DNA from 2 places in the Cobetia sp. BMC6 genome. Region 2 is predicted to be linked to the other one. Evidence: predicted binding sites of a transcription regulator. Region 2 holds the regulator's gene; the other holds the start of a gene.
The links. The regulator sigma-54, encoded in region 2, starts transcription at its own class of promoters, with help from an activator protein. The targets are predictions, from matches to a motif close to TGGCACNNNNNTTGCTNT.
Positions count from the first base shown of each region.

Region 1: a site for sigma-54 is predicted at 2,368-2,385, ahead of MKZ40_RS13585 (NarK family nitrate/nitrite MFS transporter). Genes of this name have one in related genera too.

Region 1 covers NZ_JAKUMF010000008.1:10,763-14,173, forward strand. The annotation lists gene MKZ40_RS13575 (N-acetyltransferase) at 1-353, shown strand, start outside; gene MKZ40_RS13580 (hypothetical protein) at 493-660, shown strand; gene MKZ40_RS13585 (NarK family nitrate/nitrite MFS transporter) at 782-2,140, opposite strand; gene MKZ40_RS13590 (ANTAR domain-containing protein) at 2,703-3,278, shown strand; gene MKZ40_RS13595 (CmpA/NrtA family ABC transporter substrate-binding protein) at 3,329-3,411, shown strand, end outside.
Region 2 covers NZ_JAKUMF010000002.1:111,427-114,837, reverse strand. The annotation lists gene lptA (lipopolysaccharide transport periplasmic protein LptA) at 1-253, shown strand, start outside; gene lptB (LPS export ABC transporter ATP-binding protein) at 257-997, shown strand; gene MKZ40_RS04695 (RNA polymerase factor sigma-54) at 1,231-2,679, shown strand; gene raiA (ribosome-associated translation inhibitor RaiA) at 3,331-3,411, shown strand, end outside.

The DNA of each region.
Region 1 (3,411 bases), on a different contig from region 2:
TGGGGCATGTGATGGTGTCGCGCGTGGAGCTTTCCGGCTATCCGGACCGCGTGCTGATGGCGTTGGCGCCGCTGGCGGTGCTGCCCCAGCATCAGCGTCACGGCATCGGCAAGCGGCTGGTGATCTCGGCAGTCAAGCGCTGTCGGCTGCTGGGGGCGGGGGCCGTGGTGGCGGCAGGCCATGCGGATTTCTATACCCATCTGGGCTTTCATCCGGCGTGTCATTACGGGCTCTACTGCCATCATGACGACGTGCCGGGTTCCTTCGTCGCCTTCGAGCTGCTGCCGGACTATCTGGAGGGGCTGGGCGGTGAAGTGCAGTTTCCCGATACCTTCTCTGAGCTGGGTATTTGATCAGCAACAGGCAACTCGGCGTTGCGTGACCCTTGAAACGGCAAGGCTCCCGCTCCATGTCATGGGTAACACCACGTGGCAGCCTGCGTGAGATGGCAGCTGTCGCGTCATTCCGACCGATGATTCAAGGAGAGACATCATGAAGCTCAAGACTCTGGGTAGTTCGCTGATGATTGCCATGCTCGGTCTCGGTGGCCTGTCGCTCGCCGGTTGCGAGGACGAAGGCCCGATGGAGAAGGCCGGTGAGAAGATGGACAACGCCGTCGAGGAAGCCGGTGATAGCGTCGAGAACGCCACCGATAGCTGAGGCTCGGCTGTCAGCGCCGCGATGAATCGCCGCTGACCTGAGCTGTCGACAGACACAAGAAGGCCCCGCCTCCCATGAGGTGGGGCCTTCTTGTGTCTGGCTAGGGGAGAAAGCAATCCGCTTATGCCGAGGCGGGCTGCTGCTCGCTCTGTTGCTTGCGGTCCGCGACGGCGGCGTCGTAGGCGCGGCTTTCCTCGGCTTCGGTGGCGGCGCTGAAACGCACCAGCAGCGCGAACAGCGAGATCACGATCACGCCCATGCCCAGGTACATCAGGCCTTCCTGGTAGGTCAGCTCCTCACTGCGGAACAGGAAGCCCGCGGCGACCGCGCCCGCGTTGCCGCCCGCACCGACGATACCGGCGACCGCGCCGAGTGCCTTGCGATTGACGAAGGGCACGATACCGAAGGTCGCGCCTTCCGCCATCTGCACGAAGAGGCTGAAGACCAGCATGATGCCGATGGCCACCGCGAGGGTTTCCATCTGGGCGAAGCCGACCAGCGCCACGCCTTCACACAGCAGCGCGATGAACAGCCAGCGCACGCGGCCCTTGAGGCCGGACTGGCGGGCGAAGAGATCAGAAAACACGCCGCCCAGGGTGCGGGCGAACAGGTTCATCAGGCCGAACAGCCCTGCGATGAGACCGGCGGTGGCGAGGTCGAGATCGAAGTGATCGAAGAAGTAGATGGCGGCGACGTTGTTGATGGTCAGCTCGACCCCGAAGCAGGCGCCATAGACGAGGAACAGGGCCCAGACGCGGATGTCGCGTGCTGCCGCGCCGAAGGTGGCGCGCATGCTGTATTCCTTCTCGGCCTTGGGCAGCTCACCGCGCTCACGCAGCTCGCTGAAGTTGCCGTCCGGCGCATCCTGGGTGAAGAAGTAGTAGGCGATACCGGTCAGGAACAGCACGATGCCCGGCACGACCATCGCCAGACGCCAGCCCAGGGTCTGCTCGACGCCCAGCATCAGCAGGCCGGCCATCACCAGCGGCATCAGCATCTGGGTGGTGCCGCCGCCCAGGTTGCCCCAGCCCGCGGTGGTGGCGTTGGCGGTGCCGACCACGTTGGGGCCGAACATCACGGAGGTGTGGTACTGGGTGATGACGAAGGAGGCGCCGATGGCACCGATGGCCAGGCGGGCCAGGAAGAAGGATTCGAAGCTGTCGGCGAAGCCGATGCACATCACCGGCAGCGAGCCGAGGCACAGCAGCCAGGTGTAGGCCTTGCGTGGCCCGATGCGATCACACAGCACGCCGATGGCGAGACGCACGATCACCGTGATGGCGACGGAGGCGATGATGGTGTTGCCGATCTGGGTCTTGGTCAGGCCGAGGTCGTCACGCACCACGGCCATCAGCGGCGCGATGCCGAACCAGCCGAAGAAGCAGACGTGGAAGGCGAACCACGACATGTGGAAGGCGCGCATTTGCGGGGTGTTGAAGCTGAACAGCCGGATGCGGCTGGCCTTGTTGCGGATATCCATGAGTGGGCTCCTGATTCAGCGTCGGTGCCGGGCACGAAGTCAGGTGTGCTCGGCGAGTGGTCGAACGGCTGTGAATGAACGACAGCAAGGGCGCCTCGTCATTGAGGGGCCTGGTTCGACGCACTCGTACTCCGAAGAGCCTGGTCCACGTCATGGATAGCGATGGCAGCAGTCGGTGATGCCATGGTTGCCGGCAGCAGAGCGTCTGTGCGGCAAGTGACAGGAACAAAGCAAGTAGCGCGCCAGTTGCGGGGGTGTGGGCGGGACAAGTCCCAGAAGATCAATGGCTTGGCGAGGGCAATAGGTTGGCATGCGCAGGCGGTGCCCCGGGCTGGGTGCGCGCTCGATGCGCGCTGGCGGTGCGTCATCGAGGCGCGAGGTACCAGTCTGGCGCACGCGAATGGCGCTGGGAGGGTCGGGCAGGCGCGTGCCTCATTGCAGTGCAGCGACGCTTTCGGCTCGGCCGCTCTGAAGGCCCTTGGCCGCAGGGTTGCACCAGATTGCGGCACGAATCCTGCTTGGGTGTACGGCAAGTCTCATGCCCGACCCAAGGAAACCTGACATGCCCGTGACCGTGCTGATCGTCGATGTCCGCAGTGAGCGCTCCGCCGCGCTGGAGCAGGCGCTATTGAGCGCCGGCTTCGAGGTGGCGCTGCGCGTTGACGAGCACGAGGACCTGCACGCGCTGGTCGAGCAGCATCAGCCCGATGCGGTGATCATCGACGCCGACCTGCCCAGCCGCGACACCCTGGAGCATCTCGGCCAGCTGGGGCGACGCTATCCCAAGCCGATGATCATGCTGGCCAGTGAAGATGCCCCGGACCTCGTGCGTGAGGCGGCCGGCGCCGGTGTCTCGGCCTATGTGGTGGACCACGTCATGCCAGCGATGGTGCGCAGCATGGTCGAGGTCGCCATCACCAGCTTCGAGGCGCACCGTGCGCTCAAGGGGGAGCTCAACCGTACCCAGACCACATTGGTGCAGCGGCGCAGCGTCGATCGTGCCAAGGCCGTGGTGATGGAGACGCGTGGGCTCAGTGAAGATGCCGCCTACCAATACCTGCGCAAGACCGCCATGAACCGGCGCCTGGCCCTGCATGAGCTGGCCGATGAGCTGCTCAAGGCCGCGCGTCGGCGCTGAGCCGGTCGCCGTACTGTCCTTCTCTCTCGATCGTTCAAGAGGTGTGCGTGATGCCCACAGATGTACCCCTGAATGGCCATCAGCTGACGCTGGGCCTGATGCCACTCAATGATGCCGCGCCCTTCGTGGTCGC
Region 2 (3,411 bases):
CGCACCCGACGAGAAGCTGGTCAAGGGCTGGGCCGACACCATCCGCTATCATGCGCTGGAGCGCCGCGTGGAGCTGGTCGGCAATGCGCGTCTCGAGAAAGGCGATGACACCTTCGAAGGCGGCTACGTGGAGTATTTCCTCGACAAGCGCCAGGTGAACGCCAACAACAGCAAGACGGCACAGCAGACCGAAGGCGGTCGCGTACACATGACTTTGACGCCGCGCGGCGCCAATGCCAGCAAGGAAAACTGAGTCATGACTGCTGCTACCCCGCGTACGCTGAGCGCTCGCCATCTGGCCAAGGCCTACAAGGGCCGCAAGGTGGTCAAGGACATCTCGCTTGAGATCCGCCAGGGTGACATCGTCGGCCTGCTGGGCCCCAACGGCGCCGGCAAGACGACCTCGTTCTACATGATCGTCGGGCTGGTGCGCGCCGATGCCGGCAACGTCTCCATCGACGACAAGGACCTTTCCGCTGCCGCCATGCATCAACGCGCACGCGCCGGCATCGGTTATCTGCCGCAGGAGGCGTCGATCTTCCGCAAGCTGTCGGTGGCCGACAACATCATGGCGATTCTGGAAACCCGCAAGGATCTGGATCGCAATGGCCGCAAGGCACGTCTTGAAGAGTTGCTCGAGGAATTCAGCATCACGCATATTCGTGCCAGTGCCGGCATGAGCCTGTCCGGCGGGGAGCGTCGTCGGGTCGAGATTGCCCGTGCACTGGCCACCGAGCCGGACTTCGTACTGCTCGATGAGCCCTTCGCCGGCGTCGACCCCATCTCGGTGGGCGAGATCAAGAGCATCGTGCGTCAACTGCGTGACCGTGGCATCGGCGTGCTGATCACCGACCACAACGTGCGCGAGACACTCGATATCTGTGACACCGCCTATATCGTCGGCGATGGTCAGATCATCGCTCACGGTGACGCGGACTCCATCCTGGCCAACCAGCAGGTACGCGACGTCTACCTGGGCCACGAGTTCACGCTCTAGGGCCAGCGGATGCGCTGAGCCCTCCCACGGCGAAAGCTTCATAAGCCGCTGCGTGATTTTATCGCGTAGCGGCTTTTTCATGTCTGACATCAGGCGCATGCATGACGTCCATACCACCTTGGTGTAAACATGGCATGCAAGTTGCTTGAATATTCACTGCAACCACTTGTCAGTGGCCCGAGTCACGGTATAGCGTAGTAAGCACGTTCCTTTGCCGTGAATTGACTGACTCCATGAAACCCACCCTGCAACTCCGCCTCGGCACCTCGCTGACCATGACGCCGCAGCTTCAGCAAGCGATCCAGCTGCTGCAGCTGTCGACGCTCGACCTGCGTCAGGAGATTCAGCAAGCCCTCGAGTCCAACCCCATGTTGGAGCTCGACGAGGACTACGAGTCGCTGGATGTCATAGAGACACAGGATACGAGCGAGATTTCCACTGCCGACTCCTCGAGCGAGATTCCCGAGGAATACCCCCTCGACAGTGACTGGTCGGACCTCTACCAGGACCACGCCGGTAGCCTGACCAGCTCCGGCAGTGGCAGCGGGAGCGAAGAAGGGCCGGACTTCGATCGCAATACCAGCGTCGAGAGCCTGCAGGACCACCTGCGCTGGCAGCTGGCGATGACCGACCTCGATGGCCGTGAACGCCAGATGGCGGAGAGCCTGATCGATGCCGTCGACGGTGCCGGTTACCTGAGCCTGTCACTCGATGAGCTGGTCGATGGTCTGCGCGGCCAGGGCCTGCCCGGCCTCAAGGCCTCCGAGCTCGAGCAGGTACTGCTGCGTCTGCAGCAGTTCGACCCGACCGGCGTCTTCGCCCGCGACCTGCGCGAGTGCCTGCTGCTGCAACTGGCGCTGCTGCCGGATGATCTGCCGCTGCTGGCGCAGGCGCGTCGCCTGGTACGTCAATTCCTCGAGGCACTGGGCAACGATGATCGCAAGCTGCTCAAGCGCCGACTGAGCCTTGACGATGACGAGCTGGATCACGTCATCCGCCTGGTGCGCGCGCTCGATCCGCGTCCGGCATCCGCCTGGGGCGAGCCCGCCAGCGATTACGTGATCCCTGATCTACTGGTGCGTCATACCCGCCACGGCTGGCAGGTCGAGCTCAACCCGGAAGCGCTGCCCAAGCTGCGCATCCAGCCGGAATACGCCGCACTGATCAAGCGTGCCGACAAGTCCGCCGACAACACCTTCCTCAAGGACAACCTGCAGGAAGCGCGCTGGCTGATGAAGAGCCTGTCATCACGCAATGACACCCTGCTCAAGGTCGGCCGCGAGATCATGGCGCGCCAGATCGACTTCCTCGAGCAAGGCGAGGAAGGCATGAAGCCACTGATTCTGGCCAACATCGCCGAAGTGGTCGAGATGCACGAATCGACCATCTCGCGGGTCACGACCCAGAAATACATCCACACCCCGCGCGGCGTCTTCGAGCTCAAGTTCTTCTTCTCGAGCCAGGTCGGTGGCAGCGGCAGTGGCGACGCCCACTCAAGCACCGCCATTCGTGCCCGCATCCGCAAGCTGATTGCGGAAGAGCCGGCTCGCAAGCCTCTCTCCGACTCACGCCTGGTCGACCTGCTCGCCAGCGATGGCATCGAGGTCGCACGCCGTACCGTGGCCAAGTATCGCGAAGCGATGGGCATCCCATCCTCCAGCGAGCGCAAGCGTCTGGCCTGATGTGTCATCTGCGGCTGCCATGCGCCTGGTCTCCCTCCTATCATGGCCGTTGCCGCCAACCTCAAACGCTGGTTTTCTCTCTCACCAGCCTCTGACATTACTGACACCGGCGCGCCTGTCGCGCGCCCTGTCATTCCGTCAACCGCTCGTCAATGGCCCATCATGGCGCGCAGGATGATGGCAAAAATCCATCATTCCGGCTGCATCATTTACCGTCAATCGCATGTTTTTAAAGTCACTTTTAGCCGTATTGCACCGGGATGTCACTCGGTGATCCTTCCGGCACGCTGCTTGCTCCACGCAACCCAAGCGCCTGAAAGGCGGCGTACATGCAGGGATTGGCGACGAAAACCCGTCTTCTTGCGCGCCTTTCATGCACCACCCTTCAAGCGTGACCTTGAAGTCCATTCCGTTACCCCTCACTGAGTTGAAGACAAGCACTGAGCCACGATGCAGCGCAGCGTTGATCTTTGCGCAAAGCTTGGGCATTGTCGGTACAGACGCTCACGACATCTGACGCCGCTGGCAAGGGCGCGAAAACATCGCCAGACGGTGGTCGTCAAGCCTGTTGCAGAGCGTCCGATCAGGGTTTGCTCGTAGTCAAAAAGGGTTACAATTGAATGGCAACCCGCTGGATAAAGGAGCGTGTCCATGCAAGTGAATATCACCGGGCATCATGTGGAACTTACCGATCCTCTCCGCGATTACGTCAACGAGAAGCTCGCTCGCCTC